3 regions of the Nocardioides fonticola genome follow, and region 1 is predicted to be linked to each of the others. Evidence: predicted binding sites of a transcription regulator. Region 1 holds the regulator's gene; each other region holds the start of a gene.

Region 1 (5,241 bases):
GGCTCGTCACCGCGCGGTACTTCGCCCGGTCGTAGGGCACGCCGAGCGCGGCGATCGTGCAGACGTCCCACAGCACCTCGAGGTCGTACCCCCCGGCGTCGCCGTACTCGCCGAGCGCGGTGGCGTAGGCCAGTTGGGTGGGTTCGTCGTCGGTCTCCATGAGCGCCCGCTCCCAGCGGTCGACCTCGCGGGCCGCATCGCGCACCGCCGGCGGCGCGACCGAGAGCAGCAGGTCGGCGACGGTCGGCTGCTCCTCCCCCGCGGCGGTCACCCCGACGAACTGACCCATCACGCCGAGACTGCCCGAGCGCGTGACGACGCCGGCGTGCGGGGCGATCTCGCCGGTGATGATGCGGAAGAGCGTGGTCTTGCCTGCGCCGTTCGCGCCGACCAGGGCCACCTTGGCGCCGTCGCCGACGCGGAAACCCACATCCTCGAGCAGCACCCGGCCGTCGGGGAGCTCGTAACGGATCCCGGTCACCTCGACATGTCCCACGGGCAGCCATTGTGAGGGCGCGATCGGGTTCGGGCACCTCGATTTCGCGACCGGCATGGCCGACGGACGGCGCCCCGGCCCGCGCGGGCCCCGGCCGGGACGGCGCGAGGGGCGGGCCTACGGGCCCGCCCCTCGTCTTCCCCTACTCGTCGGCCGGGGTCGAGGCGACCGACGATGTTCGTGCGCGTTCCTGCGCGTGCCGGCACGCGCGAGGCGCGATGTCAGTTCGCGGGAACCACCAGGCGCTGACCAGCGGTGACCTCGGCGCTGTCGAGGGCGTTGAGCCGCTCGATCCGCTCGACCATGCCCCGGACGTCGCCCTCGTCGGTACGGGCGGCGGCGATGTCCCACAGCGTCTGGCCCGAGCGGACGATCAGGGTCTGGGTCGGCTCGGCCGTACCGGGCTCCTGAGTGGCCACCGAGCCACCCGAGAGGGCGACGCCGACGCCCAGGACGATCGCCAGCGAGAGCAGCAGCACCACGAGCCGGCCGCGCCGGGTGAGGCGGACCCCGCCGGAGGCCGGACGAGCGGGCCGGCGAGACGCCACCGCAGCGGCGGCGCGGGGGGCGGCGGACGCGCCGCTGGCGGCGGGAAGGATGAGGGTGGTGGCCATCGGGTGCTCCTCGGGGAAGGTCGGTGCACGGGGTTCGATCGGTCGATCAGCTGGTGCGGATCGATGTCTATCGGCGAGGACCGACAGAACCGGATCGGCTCGGAGGTTCTCGCACAGACGTTCGATCTGCGTTCGAGGTTAGATCAGGTGTTCGATCGAACACAAGAGCGAAACGCCGTCGACTTCGCACGGATGTTCGAGATGTCGGGCAGCCTGTCGACGACACGCCGGTATCGAACAGATGTTTGAATGCCGCCGTCGTGACCGTTACCGTCGGCCCATGCCGAGCAAGAAGTCCAGCGACAACCCCCGTGCGACCTCCGGCGAGACCGTCACCGAGCTCCCCGACGGGCCGCCCGACGCCACGGGCCTGACCCAGCGCCAGCTGAAGGTGCTCGCCACCATCAAGGAGGCCATCGAGAAGCGCGGCTTCCCGCCGAGCATGCGCGAGATCGGCCAGGCCGTCGGCCTGACCAGCACCTCGAGCGTCGCCCACCAGCTGCGGGTGCTGGAGGAGAAGGGCTTCCTCAAGCGCGACGCCAACCGCCCCCGTGCCCTCGAGGTCTTCCTGCCCGAGGTCCTCGCGGCTCGGCGCTCGATCTCCTCCGGCGACGACACCGGTCCCGACACCACCGGCATCGGCGACGTCGTCCCGGCGGCCGCGCTGGTGCCCGTCGTGGGCCGCATCGCCGCCGGCGGTCCGATCCTCGCCGAGGAGCAGGTGCAGGACGTCTTCCCGCTGCCCAAGCAGCTGGTGGGCGAGGGGCAGCTCTTCCTCCTCCAGGTCGTCGGCGACTCGATGATCGAGGCCGCGATCTGCAACGGCGACTACGTCGTCGTCCGCAAGGAGCAGACCGCCGACAACGGCCAGATCGTGGCCGCCCTCCTCGACGGGGAGGCCACGGTGAAGACCCTCCAGCGCCGCGACGGCAAGGTCTGGCTCATGCCCCACAACGCCGCCTACGACCCGATCGACGGCACGCACGCGCAGATCATCGGCGTGGTCACCGCGGTCCTGCGCCGCGTCTGATCCAGCACGCGTGCATCGAGCGCCGGGTGGGATCCGTCCCACCCGGCGCTCGTGCGTGAGACAGTGGTGACGTGGCTCACTCGGCGCGATCCCGGCTCCTGTCCCTCCCCGCTGCGGGCCTCCTGGCCCTCGGCCTGCTGTCCGGCCCCTCCTCCGCGGCCGACGCCGCCGATGCCTCACCCGCGTCCGGCTCGCCCGCCGCGGACAGCGCGCGCACCCGCGCCGAGCACGCCCTCGATGCCGCCCGCGACCTCCTCGGCGGCTCCGCCGACACCGCCGCCCGCCGCACGCGCTCCCCGCACTCCGGGGACGACGCCAGCACGGTGCTGCGCGAGCTCGCCCTGACCGCCTCGGCCCTCCCGGCAGCCCAGCGGAGCCAGGCCCGAGCGCTCCTGGCCCGTCCCTCGACCAACCAGGTCTACTGCTCCGCGAGCCTGTGCGTGCACTGGTCCACCAGCTTCCTGGGCGGCTCCTCGATCGACACCACCGACGCCGACGGCGACGGGGTGCCCGACTACGTCGAGACCGTGGCGAGCACCGTGGCGAAGGTCCAGCGTCTCTACCGGGCGGCCGGCTACCGCGCCGTCCTCAGCGACCAGGGCGCCGGCGGCAACGACCTGCCCGACCTCTACCTGGAGGACCTCGGCTCCCAGGGGCTCTACGGCTACTGCACGACCGACGAGTCGGTGCCGGCGAACGGCCCCTACGACGTGTGGGCCTACTGCTCGCTCGACAACGACTACGCCACGAGCCAGTTCCCGACCAACACGCCCCTGGAGAACCTGCGGGTGACGGTCGCGCACGAGTACTTCCACGCCGTCCAGTACGCCTACGACGTCGCCGAGGACCCCTGGCTCCTGGAGGCGACCGCCACCTGGGCCGAGGACGAGGTCTTCGACGGCGTCGACGACAACCGGCAGTACCTGCCCGCCGGTCCGCTCGGCGACCCGCGCTCGAGCATGGACCTCTTCGAGGGCGCCCGCCCCTACGGCGACTGGCTCTTCATCCGCTACCTCACCGAGCGCTTCCCGAGGCGCTCCGGCCCGCTGCCGGTGCTCGTGCGCCACATCTTCCAGCTGGCCGACGGCAGCCGGGGCGCGCCCGACCTCTACTCCCTCCAGGCCATCGACAAGGTGCTGCGCCGCGACCACGGCATCGACCTCGCACGCGCCTTCGCGGACTTCTCCGCGGCGAACACCCATCCGGCGTCGGTCTACAGCGAAGGCGAGGCGTACCGGCCCGCACCCCTGTGGACGCGCGGCTCGCTCGGGCCGAGCCGGCGCAGCTCCGGGTGGCAGAGCACCTCGCTCGACCACCTGACGTCGGCGACCATCCGCTTCGATCCCGCCTCGGGATTGCGCGCGTCGTCCTGGCGCCTGCGCCTCGATCTCGACCTGCCCGACACCGCGCGCGGATCGGCCGCGGTCGTGACGACCCGCACGGCGAACGGTCGGTTCCGCGACGTCCCCGTGCGGCTCGACCGCTCCGGCGACGCCCGCGTGCGCGTGCCGTTCTCGGTGCGCGACGTGCGCTACGTCACGGTCACCCTCGTCAACGGCAGCCGCCGCCTGGACTGCGACCAGAACACCGACTACGCCTGCCAGGGCGATCCCCGCGACGACGCGCTCCCGGCACGCATCCGCGGCACCGTGTCGCGCGGGTGAAGAACAGGTGACAGGTCGCTGCGGCCCGTCACCCCCGGGGGCATCGCGCGTTGAGTGCGCGTGAGTACCTCTGGACCCTCCTCCCCGATCGATCCCGCCCTCACCCGCCGGGCCGTCGTGGCCACCGGAACCGCCGCCGCAGGTCTGGCGACCGCGGGCCTGGGCCTGCTGCCGCCGGCCGACGCGGCGGGCGCTGCGGAGACCGCTGGCGCTGCGGGATCGGCCGCCGAGCGTGCCGGGAGCCGGGTCTTCCAGCACGGGGTCGCCTCGGGCGACCCGCTGCCCGACCGCGTCGTGCTGTGGACGCGGGTGACGCCGTCCGCTGCCGCCCTCCCCGGCTCCGGCGTCGGCCCCGAGGTGCGGGTGACCTGGGAGGTCGCCACCGACCGCGCCTTCCGCCGCATCGTGCGCCGCGGCAAGGTCGCCACCTCCGCCGCCCGCGACCACACGGTGAAGATCGACGTCGACGGCCTGAGTCCCGCCACCTGGTACTACTACCGCTTCCACGCGGTCGGCGCGACGAGCCGCGTCGGTCGCACCCGCACCGCCCCGCGCGAGGACGCCGCCCTGCGCTCGCTGCGCATCGGGTTCACCTCGTGCGCGAACTGGCAGTCGGGCTACTTCGCGGTCTACCGCGGTCTGGCGGCACGCGACGACCTGGAGCTGATCGTCCACCTCGGCGACTACTTCTACGAGTACGGCCCCGGCGAGTACGGCTACGGCCCGACGAACGAGGACATCCGCCCGCACGTGCCCGCGAAGGAGGTCCTGCTGCTCGCCGATTACCGCCAGCGGCACGCGCAGTACAAGACCGATCCCGACCTCGCCGATCTGCACGCGAAGTACCCGTGGATCATCACGTGGGACGACCACGAGGTCGCCGACAACCAGTGGTCGGGCGGTGCGGCCAACCACGACCCGGCCACCGAGGGCAGCTGGGAGCGGCGCCGGGCCCGCGCCCACCGCGCGTACGACGAGTGGATGCCGGTGCGCATGAACGGCACCGCCGCCCTCGGCGACGGCGACCGCCTCTACCGGCGCTTCCGGTTCGGTCGCCTGGCCGAGATCAGCATGCTCGACCTGCGCTCCTACCGCTCCGAGCAGGTCTCGTTCCCCGGCACCGACGCGCCGTCCGAGGTCGACGACCCGACCCGCACCATCACGGGTGCGGCGCAGATGGCCTGGCTCAAGCGCTCGCTGAGCGCCACCGAGGTGCAGTGGAAGGTCATCGGCAACCCGGTGATGATCGCGCCCGTGGAGTTCGGCACGCTGCCGCCCGAGATCGGCTCCGCGATCTCGGGCGCCACCGGCGTCCTGCCCGCCGAGGGCCTCCCGTACAACACCGACCAGTGGGACGGCTACACCGCCGACCGGCGCACGGTCTTCTCCCACCTGGCCTCGAACAAGATCGACGACGTCGTCTTCATCACCGGCGAC
Region 2 (5,241 bases), on a different contig from region 1:
CCACGCCCTCGCCGTCGCCCCTCTCCTCCTCCCGCTCGCCGCCTGCGGCTCCGGCGAGGACTCCCCCGCCCCGACTCCGACTCCCGCCGAAGGCGCACCCGCCGCCGACGACGGCGACGACGCCGACGGGGGCACCGTCGTCAGCGGTGCCGGTTCGGCCTCGTGTGCGCTGGCCATCGTCGTCGACGGCGTCACCTACGTGGGCGACGGTCGGTTCGGGGAGGTCCCGCTCACCGACCAGACCCTGGCTGCGGAGGTGCCCAGCTGCGACGACACCGGCATCGACGGGGACACGAGCAGCGCGCCCGAGCCCACCGAGGTGCAGGTGATCGACGGCGTGGACCCGCAGGACGCCGTCTGGTGGCCCAACGTCGAGACCGTCGTGGTGCGCCTCGGCGGCGACATCCCCGCACCGCTCCGACGGTTGATGAAGGACGCCGACGGCAACTGACCCCGGGCAGCACGACGGGCCTGAACCCGGGTGGGGTTCAGGCTGTCGTGGTGAGTTGCGTGGTGCCCGTCGCTGTGCGGAGGTAGTGCTGCCCGTGGGGGCTGGTCCAGAGATAGCTGGCGCCGCCGATGTCGGGTGGTCCGCCGGTGCTGGTGTAGCTCCAGCCGTGGTGGGTCTTCACGCGATGGTGATGCCTGCAGAGCGCGGCGAGATTGTCTGTGCTGGTGCTTCCGCCGGCGTCCCACGGGACGATGTGGTCGATGTCTGCTGATCTGGCCGGTCTCGTGCAGTGCGGGAAGACGCAGGTGACATCGCGGAGGATCACCTGCTCGCGCAGGAGTGTGGGGATCTCGTAGGACTCGCTGCTGCGGTGTTCGGCCAGGTCGAGGACGGGTCGGACGACGAGTTGGGTGTCGGGGTCAGCGCACCAACTGCGCAGGGTGTCGAGGTCGAGGGCGGTGCGGGTGTTCTCGACACGAGCAGCCGTTCCGAACGGGTTCTCGCCGGGTGCCTGGCTGATGTGGACGTAGAGCTGGAGGCTCCGCTTGGACCGCACCGGCAGCTCCACCTCGCCAGCCGCGTCGAAGGTCAACGAGGCTTCGCGGCGTGCGAGTTCGCCGAGGGCCATGGCCCGCCGGGCGTCCAACGACTCCTCGCAACCCAGGTCCTTGAGTTGGGCGGCGACCGCGGCGAGGGCGTCCTCGAGGTCCAACGCGTCGGCGAGGTCGAGGGCGCCTTCGATGTCGACACGTCCGTGGAAGTCGACGTGACGGGTGTAGATGGTGACGTGCCGCTTGTCGTCGGCTGCTTCGCGCCTCGCGCGCAGGAGCTCGGGGTCGGCTTCGGCTTCGGCTGCGTTGACGGTCTGCTCGATGCCGCGTCCGCCGATGGAGTGCGCGAACGAGGCGAGGCGTTGGTCGACCAGGTCGACGGCTTCGGGTGAGAGCAGTCGGGTGGCTTGGGCGATCTTCCGTGCCCGCCACACCGGCACCTCGCCGTTCTCGACACGGCGCCAGCAGCGGGGAAGGCGAGCAGCGAGTTCGAGGGCGTCGCCGATGTAGTAGTGACCGGCGTCGGTGGAGAGCCCGATGGCGGCGGCGAACTCGTCGATGCAGAACTCCGCCACCAGGGGCGCACCCTGGCCCGCGATCGCCAACTCGCGTTCGGTGCCCGGGACACACGCGCTGTCCCACTCGTCAGCCGCGGGGTGGGCGAGAGCCCACTGTGCGGCGGCGATGAACACTGAGCGTTCGGCGTCCTCGGCCACCACCCGCGCATCGCGTGCGTGGACCAGGAGGGACCGCGGGTCCCGGAGATCCTGGTGGGTGGTGGAGGCCATGCCTCAGCCTACTCGAACTGGTGTTCGAGAACAAGGGTTCGAAGGGCTGGATCTCGCTGGGTTCGGCTGCTGTGCGGCTTGCTGGGCTTCGAGGCCCTCGCCTGGGGGCTCGGGCACCTCAACCACCGGGCGGGGCCCGCAGATCGCTCCCTGTCGGCGTCCGTCCCACGGTCTCGCGGTGCGGTCCGGAAGGTAGGGCCGGTGGTCGAGGTGCGAGCGCCAGCGAGCCGCGAGACCCCCGCACCCGAAAGGCAGCAGCGCCCACCCACCTCCGTAACCGGCGCCTCTCAAGCCGAAGCGAACGGCGGCCCGAACACTGAGATCAACCCGGCACCGCCGTAGCTGGCGCTTTTTCAACCAGAGCGCGCCCGAAGGCCGGGAGCAGGCATCCAGCACTGACCGCGTCCCCACTGTCGGCGCCCACCTCGCCGGGTCTCGCGGCTCGTCGCTGGCGCTCCTCGCACCTCGACCACCGAAGAAGCCACCGGAAGGAACCACCCGGACCCCGGGCCCGAACACGGACCGCACCACAGTCAGGTCACGGTCAGCCTCGCCTGCGCAGCATCACCGCATGCGATCCCTCGTGGTGATTCCCACCTATGACGAGCGGGCGAACATCCCGATCGTCCTCGACGCGGTCCTGTCGGCCACCGACGCCGATGTGCTGGTGGTCGACGATGCGAGTCCGGACGGGACCGCGGACGTCGTCCGCGCCCATCCCTGCTTCGGCACGCGCGTCCATCTGCTCTCGCGGGCCGGCAAGTCCGGACTGGGGGCCGCGTACCGCGCCGGTTTCTCCTGGGCGCTTGAGGAGGCGCGCGGGTACGACCGGGTCGTCCAGATGGACGCCGACCTCTCCCACCCGCCGCAGGTGGTGCCGCACCTGCTGGCCGCGCTCGACCGCGTCGATGTGGCCGTAGGCTCGCGGTACGTGCGGGGTGGCAGCGTCCGGGACTGGCCGCTCTCGCGGCGGGCGATCTCCTGGCTCGGGAACCTCTACGTGCGGCTGGTGCTGGGCCTGCCGGTGCGCGATGCGACCGCCGGCTTCAAGGCGTTCCGGGCGGACGCCTTGCGGGCGATCGGGGTGGTGCACTCCCGCTCGGAGGGCTACAGCTTCCAGATCGAGAACACGTGGCGCGCAGTTCGCCTGGGGCTGACCATCACCGAGGTGCCGATCCTCTTCACCGACCGCACCCGCGGCACCTCGAAGATGTCGGCCGCCATCGTCGCCGAGGCGCTCTTCCGCGTCGTGGAGTGGCGTCTGACATGACGACGCGGATCACCGGCCGCGGGGCGACGACCGCCCTGCTGGCCCTCCTCGCCGTCGCCGCGTGGTCGCCGACCTTCGCGCGCCCGGTGAGTCCCGACGAGGGCGGATTCCTCATCGTCGCCTCGCAGTGGCGTGCGGGGCGGAGCCTCTACGGCGACTACTGGGTCGACCGTCCGCCGCTGCTCATCGCCCTGCACGCCCTGGCCGATGCCGCCGGCGGCCTGCCGGCGCTTCGCGTGCTCGGCGCGGCCGCTGTGGCGGGCACGGTGCTGCTGGCCGGCGTCCTGGCTGCCGTGGCGAACCCGTCGACCGGACGACGGCCGCAGGTGCCGACGTGGGTGGCGGCGGTGCTCGTGGCGAGCCCCCTGCTCGGATCGACCGAGGTGGCCGGCGAACTGCTGACCACGCCGATCGTGCTCGGCGGCCTGGTGTGTCTGATGCGAGCGCTGAGGGCCGAACGGGCTCGCGCCGTCGTCGGCTGGTCCGTCGCCACCGGAGCACTCGGCGTGGCGGCACCGCTGATCAAGCAGAACGCCGTCGACGTGGGGCTGGCCGCCGGGGTCGTCGTCCTCGGACTGCTGATCCGCCACGACCGACGCTGGTGGCCGCTCACGGGCGGCGTCGCCGCCGGGGCGATCGGCACGCTCGCCGTCGTGCTGGCGGCGGCCGCGATGCGAGGCACCGACCCCGGGCCTCTCTTCCAGGCGGTCGTGACCTTCCGCCTGCACGCCGGACAGCTGTTGCAGCAGCGCGCGCCCACATCGGACGCCCTGCGCCTGCGCCGGCTGCTCACCGACGGCGCCCTCGGCGGCCTCCCGCTGCTCTGGCTGTGCCTGGGACTCCGTGTGCGGCACCGGGCGACAGGTCCGCTGCCGGACCTGCGCTGGGTCGCCCTCGCGCTGCTCGCGTGGGAGTCGGTCGCGGTGCTCGGCGGCGGCAGCTACTGGCTGCACTACCTGCTCGACCTGGTGCCGGGCACCGTCCTGCTCGCCCTCGCCGCCGGGCAGCCGCGGGTGACGTCGTCCGGCACGGATCGCGCACCGGCGACACGGCTGCTCGGAGCGGCGCTCACCATCACCGCCGTCACCACGATCGCCGCCGTCGCCGCCTCGGTCGCGGATCGGTCGGCGCTCGACTCCGACCACGCGGTCATCTCCTGGCTGCGGTCGCACGCCCGCGCCGGCGACACGGCGACCGTCGCTTTCGGCCACGCCGACATCCTCTACGGCAGCGGCCTGCGCAGTCCGTACGTCAACATGTGGAGCCTGCCGACGCGGGTGCGGGACCCGCACCTCGACGGGTTGCGCGCGGTGCTCCGCTCCCGGCGTGCGCCGACCTGGTTGGTGGTGCCGGGGGCGGGACTCGGCTCGTGGGGCGCCCACTCCCATGCGGCCGAGCGCACCCTGGAGCGTCGGTACCGACTCGTCGTCCAACTACCGCACGACGCCGTGTGGCGGCATCGGTCAGCGAGGTGAGGTCCCGGAGCCGGCGAACAGGTCGTCGAGCAGGTCAGGGCGGGGAGGCGCTCCGACCTCACGGAACCACTCCCTCCCGAGGACGGCGCGCGCGACCGGCGTCGGCAGTCGACGCAGCACGGTCACGGTGCGCAACCCACCGCCTCCCGTCTGCTGGCTGCCGTGGGCGGCGAGGGCCGCGATCTTGCGCGGCACCTGGCGCCGGACGTCCACCCGATGGGTGATCTCCGCCCTCGGCAGGTAGGACGACGCCAACCGGTCGAGATCGATCTCCGGGGCCCGGGGGACGGCGTTCAACAGCCGAGCGCCCCACAGCAGCAGCGTGCGGTCGACGGTCGCCTCCACGAGCCGGACGCCGGATCGCTCGGCGGCCGCCCGCGCGACGCGGTGCACGTGCACATGGTCGGGATGGCCGTATCCGCCGGCCGCGTCGTAGCCCGTGAGCAGATCGGCGGACTCCTCGGCGAGCACGTGTTCCAGGCGAGCGGCCGGACCGGCCACCCCGGCGTCGGCGAAGGCGCCGTCGGGGTAGCCGAGCGGGACGACCCGCGCGACGCCGAGTGCGGCGGCGGCCTCCTCGAGCTCCCGCAGCCGGCGCCGGCCGAGCTCCGCGCCCGACCCGAGGGACGGGTCGGCGAGTCCGGCGGCACCGTCGGTGGCCGTGACGAGGACGACGCGGTGCCCCTCCTCGGCGAGCCGGGCGAGC
Region 3 (5,241 bases), on a different contig from region 1:
GGAGAGCCCCAGGTGCGCCCAGGCGGCGGGCGTGGCGATCCGCCCGCGCGGGGTGCGGGCGAGGAAGCCCATGCGCACCAGGAACGGCTCGGCGACCTCCTCGACGGTCTCGCGCTCCTCCCCCACGGCCACCGCCAGGGTCGAGACCCCGACCGGTCCGCCGCCGAACCGGGAGCAGAGGGCGTCGATGACGGCGCGGTCGAGCCGGTCGAGACCGAGGGCGTCGACCTCGTACAGGTCGAGCGCCGCCTCGGCGACCCCCCGGGTGACGACGCCGTCGGCACGCACCTGGGCGAAGTCGCGCACCCGGCGCAGCAGCCGGTTGGCGATGCGCGGGGTGCCGCGGGAGCGCGAGGCGATCTCGGCCGAGCCCTCGGGGGTCAGCGACACCCCGAGCAGGCCGGCCGATCGGTGCACGATGCGGTCGAGGTCGGCAGGCTCGTAGAACTCCAGCTGGGCGGTGAAGCCGAAGCGATCGCGCAGCGGCCCGGGGAGCAGGCCGGCCCGGGTGGTCGCGCCGACGAGGGTGAACGGCGGGATCTCCAGCGGGATCGCGGTGGCGCCGGGCCCCTTGCCGATGACGACGTCGACCCGGAAGTCCTCCATCGCCATGTAGAGCATCTCCTCGGCGGGCCGCGACATGCGGTGGATCTCGTCGACGAAGAGCACATCGCCCTCGTTGAGACCCGAGAGGATCGCGGCCAGGTCGCCGGCGTGGGTGATCGCGGGCCCCGACGTCAGCCGCAGGGGCGCTCCCATCTCGTGGGCGATGATCATCGCCAGCGTGGTCTTGCCCAGCCCCGGCGGACCCGACAGCAGCACGTGGTCGGGCGCCCGGCCGCGCAGCCGCGCGGCCTCGAGCACGAGCCCGAGCTGATCGCGCACCCGCGCCTGCCCGACCACTTCGCCGAGCGAGCGTGGCCGCAGCGCGGCCTCGACGGCGCGCTCGTCGCCGTCGGCCTCGGCCGCGGTGAGGTGACGCAGGTGCGCCGACTCGGCCGCCTCCAGGGCGGCGAGGTCGAGGTCGTCGAGGTCGTCGTCGTGCATCGCGGATCAGGCCTTCGAGAGCACGCGCAGGGCGGCGCGCAGCAGGGCCGCGACGTCGGGGGCCGCTCCGGCCTCGGGGGCCACGGCCTCGACGGCGCCGGCGGCGTCCTTGGCCGACCAGCCCAGACCGACCAGGCCCTGGGTGACCTGGTCGCGCCAGGCCTCCTGCGCAGGCGCCGCGGCGGCGGTGCGGACGCCGCCGAGGGGCGATCCGAGGCGGTCCTTGAGCTCGAGGATGATGCGCTGGGCGCCCTTCTGGCCGATGCCGGGCACGCGGGTCAGGGTCTTGACGTCCTCCGAGCCGACCGCCCGGCGCAGGTCGTCGGGGCTGAGCACGGCGAGCATCGCCTGGGCGAGTTTCGGGCCGACGCCCGAGGCGGTCTGGAGGAGCTCGAAGATCGACTTCTCGTCGTCGTCGAGGAATCCGAAGAGCGTCAGGGAGTCCTCGCGCACCACCATCGAGGTCGGCAGCGTGGCCGCCGCTCCGGTGCGCAGGGTCGCCAGCGTGCCGGGCGTGCAGAGCAGTTCGAGGCCGACGCCGCCGACCTCGAGGACGGCGCTGGTGAGACCGACCGCGGCCACCCGGCCGGAGACGAACGCGATCACGACGACCTCCTCGCCGCCGCGACGGCGCGCAGGCGGGCTTCCTCGATACGGGCCTGGGCGCCTCCGCGCCAGACGTGGGTGATGGCCAGCGCGAGCGCGTCGGCGGCGTCGGCGGGCTTGGGGGCGACCTCGAGGCGCAGGATGCGGGTGACCATCGCACCCACCTGGGCCTTCTCGGCCCGGCCGTTGCCGGTGACCGCGGCCTTGACCTCCGAGGGCGTGTGCAGGGCGAGCGGGATGCCGCGCCGGGCCGCGCACACCATGGCGATGCCGGCGGCCTGGGCGGTGCCCATGACCGTGCTGACGTCGGAGCGGGCGAAGACGCGCTCGACCGCGACCGCGTCGGGACGGTGCTCCTCGAGCCACGCCTCGACCCCGCGTTCGATGGTGACCAGGCGCTCGGCGACGGGCAGGTGGGAGGAGGTGCGGACGACGCCGACGTCGATGAGCCGCAGCGGCCGGCCGACCGAGCCCTCGACCATGCCCAGACCGCAGCGGGTCAGGCCGGGGTCGATCCCGAGCACACGCACGCGGCTCTCCTTCTCGTCGAACGTCTGTTCGGGAGCCTAACCGGCCGCACCGACACCCGCCCGGTACGACACGCGGCCCGGGGAGATCTCCCCGGGCCGCGTCGTCGATCAGATCGCCGAGGACGCCTCAGGCGTCGATCGCCTCGAGCACGTCGTCGGGGATGTCGGCGTTGGTGAAGACGTTCTGCACGTCGTCGAGGTCGTCGAGCACGTCGACGAGCTTGAAGACCTTCGTGGCCGCGGCCGGGTCGGCGACCGGGATGTCCATCGAGGCGACGAACTGCACCTCGGCGGAGTCGTAGTCGATGCCGGCCGACTGCAGCGCGCTGCGCACCGCGACGACGTCGCCCGGAGCGGAGGTGACCTCGAAGCTCTCACCGTGGTCGGCGACGTCCTCGGCACCGGCGTCGAGGGTGGCCTCGAGGACGTCGTCCTCGGCGATCTCCTTGCCCTCCTGGGACTTGGCGACCACCACGACGCCCTTGCGCTCGAAGAGCCGCGAGACCGAGCCGGGGTCGGCCATGGTGCCGCCGTTGCGGGTGACGGCGGTGCGCACCTCCATGGCCGCGCGGTTCTTGTTGTCGGTGAGGCACTCGACGAGCAGGGCCACGCCCTGGGGTCCGTAGACCTCGTACATGATCGTGGAGTAGTCGGCGCCGCCGGCCTCGAGGCCGCCGCCGCGCTTGACCGCACGGTCGATGTTGTCGTTGGGGACCGACTGCTTCTTCGCCTTCTGGATGGCGTCGTAGAGGGTCGGGTTGCCGGCGGGGTCGGGGCCACCCATGCGCGCCGCGATCTCGATGTTCTTGATCAGCTTGGCGAACAGCTTGCCGCGCTTGGCGTCGATCGCCGCCTTCTTGTGCTTCGTGGTCGCCCACTTGGAGTGGCCGGACATGCGCTACCTCTTCACTCGCTTCTCGCGCGGCGTCAGCCGCGACCCACCAGATCGACGAAGAGCCCGTGCACCCGGGCGTCGCCCCCCACCTCGGGATGGAAGGACGTCGCCATCAGGTGGCCCTCGCGAACGCCGACGATCCTACCGTCGGCCGGGCCGCCCTCGACACGAGCCAGCACCTCGACGCCGGGGCCCACCTCCTCGACCCACGGCGCCCGGATGAACACGGCGTGCACGGGGTCGTCGAGCCCCGCCACGTGCAGGTCCTCCTCGAAGGAGTCGACCTGACGCCCGAAAGCGTTACGGCGCACCGTGACGTCGAGACCGCCGACGGTCTCCTGGCCCTCCACACCGCCCTCGATGCGGTCGGCGAGCAGGATCATCCCCGCGCACGTGCCGAAGGCGGGCATGCCGGCCGCGACCCGGTCGCGCAGCGGCTCCAGCAGGTCGAAGATGCGGGCCAGCCGGATGATCGTCGTCGACTCCCCGCCCGGCAGCACGAGGCCGTCGCACCGCGCCAACTCCTCGGGACGCCGCACGGACAGCGTCGCCACGCCGAGCGTGTCGAGGGTCTGCAGGTGCTCGCGGACGTCGCCCTGGAGCGCGAGGACGCCGATGGTGGGGGTCGCGGACACCCGCCAGATCCTAGGGACGCCGTCCTCCGATGCTCGCGCCGGGTCAGGAGCAGGTCGAGAGCAATGCGAGGGTGACGGTGTAGGTGCGCACCGGCGAGGACGCAGCCGACTGCCAGGCGTTGTAGTTGGTGCGCACGCTGAACTTCCCGCCGGTGATGAGGCCGTTGAGCGTGATCGTCGGCGAGGTGACGACCGTGCTCTGCGAGCCGCTCGAGCCGTAGTTGACGGTGTAGGAGGTGGCGTTCGGCACCGCCGCCCAGGTGAAGGTGATCGCGCCGACGCCCAGCGAGCCCGGGCAGTTCACCGTCGGCGGGGTCGGGGTCACCGGCTGGAGGCTCGTGCCGGTCAGCGCGACCGGGTCGGTCCACGCGGCGGCCTCGGCCGTGCCGCCCGAGGCCAGGACGACGCCGGCGGTCACCGTGGCGGTCGCACCCCGGGCGAGTCGGCGTCGTCCCCGACCCGACGGCCCCGACAGCCCCGACGGACCGGACGGCGTCGCCGGGCCGCGGGCGAGGATCAGGACAAGCGCGCCGAGGTAGGCGAGCAGCACCAGCCGCCCGGTCGGGCCCTGGAGCCAGGCGATCGCCCGGCCGGCCTGCGGGACGGCGAAGGCGACCACCTGCACGCGTGCGCTCGCGCCGAGGTCCACCGGCTCGGGGTCGGCCACGGCGTTGGCGTCGCCGCGCAGGTGCAGGCGGATCACGTCGGCGGAGGGGCGGTCGATCGCCACGATGCGGTGGGTCACCCGCTCGTCGGGGCGCACGAGCACGCTGGCGGCGTCGCCTACCCGCACGGAGGTCACGGGCACCGGGTGGAGCACGGCCAGCGATCCGATGGGCAGCGCGGGCTCCATGCTGCCCGAGCGGACGACGACGGCCTGCCCGCCGGTGACGGCCGCGGCGATCGCCCCGCCGAGGCAGACCAGGCCCACGACGGCGGCGGTCGCCAGCAGCACCCGGGCCGGGAGCCGCACCGCCAGCCGCAGCACACGCGAGATCGGTCGGCTCACGAGATGTCCGTGGTGCCGGTGAAGGTCAGGGTGACGGTGGCCGTGGTGCCGGCGAGGCTCTGCGGCGCGTTGGCGTCGAAGGTGAGCTCGACGCACATCGACACCGTGCCGGCCGATGCGATCGGCCCCTGGCGGGTGCCGACGAGGGTGGTCGAGGTCGTCGAGGTGAGCGAGGTGCTGGCGAGCAGCACGGTGCCGCCGGTGCACGTCGCGGCGTTGCCGCTGCCCGAGCGCGTGCCGCCGACCACGAGACGCAGCTTCGCCGCGCCGGCGCTCGAGAACGCGGCGGCGTCCGTGCCGCCGAGCCCGCCCGCGACGGTGTAGTCGAGCGGGGCGGTGCCGGCGTTCTTCAGGGTGACCACCTGGGCGCTGGTGTTGCCGGGCACCATCGCCGACATCGAGAGCGTGGTGGTGGTGACCGCGTCGAGGTTGTCGATCTTCAGATCGATGGTGCCCGAGGTCAGCGTCGTGCCGCTGACCACCACGCTGTCGGTCCAGTGCGCCCAGGTGCCGGAGACC

The links. The regulator LexA, encoded in region 1, represses DNA repair genes until DNA is damaged. The targets are predictions, from matches to a motif close to TCGAACANNTGTTCGA.
Region 2: ABD671_RS10715 (HNH endonuclease signature motif containing protein) is a predicted target of LexA. The motif match lies at 1,803-1,818, and genes of this name have one in related genera.
Region 3: ruvC (crossover junction endodeoxyribonuclease RuvC) is a predicted target of LexA. The motif match lies at 2,200-2,215, and genes of this name have one in related genera.

Annotation. Positions count from the first base shown of each region.
Region 1 is NZ_BAAAZH010000003.1:81,709-86,949, reverse strand. It holds gene ABD671_RS02435 (ABC-F family ATP-binding cassette domain-containing protein) at 1-496, opposite strand, end outside; gene ABD671_RS02430 (LysM peptidoglycan-binding domain-containing protein) at 718-1,110, opposite strand; gene lexA (transcriptional repressor LexA) at 1,391-2,140, shown strand; gene ABD671_RS02420 (MXAN_6640 family putative metalloprotease) at 2,212-3,804, shown strand; gene ABD671_RS02415 (alkaline phosphatase D family protein) at 3,865-5,241, shown strand, end outside.
Region 2 is NZ_BAAAZH010000014.1:8,604-13,844, reverse strand. It holds gene ABD671_RS10720 (DUF6281 family protein) at 1-451, shown strand, start outside; gene ABD671_RS10715 (HNH endonuclease signature motif containing protein) at 489-1,790, opposite strand; gene ABD671_RS10710 (polyprenol monophosphomannose synthase) at 2,362-3,060, shown strand; gene ABD671_RS10705 (hypothetical protein) at 3,057-4,535, shown strand; gene ABD671_RS10700 (PIG-L deacetylase family protein) at 4,524-5,241, opposite strand, start outside.
Region 3 is NZ_BAAAZH010000025.1:23,690-28,930, reverse strand. It holds gene ruvB (Holliday junction branch migration DNA helicase RuvB) at 1-1,047, opposite strand, end outside; gene ruvA (Holliday junction branch migration protein RuvA) at 1,054-1,653, opposite strand; gene ruvC (crossover junction endodeoxyribonuclease RuvC) at 1,650-2,183, opposite strand; gene ABD671_RS16560 (YebC/PmpR family DNA-binding transcriptional regulator) at 2,311-3,078, opposite strand; gene pdxT (pyridoxal 5'-phosphate synthase glutaminase subunit PdxT) at 3,111-3,713, opposite strand; gene ABD671_RS16550 (signal peptidase I) at 3,757-4,722, opposite strand; gene ABD671_RS16545 (TasA family protein) at 4,719-5,241, opposite strand, start outside.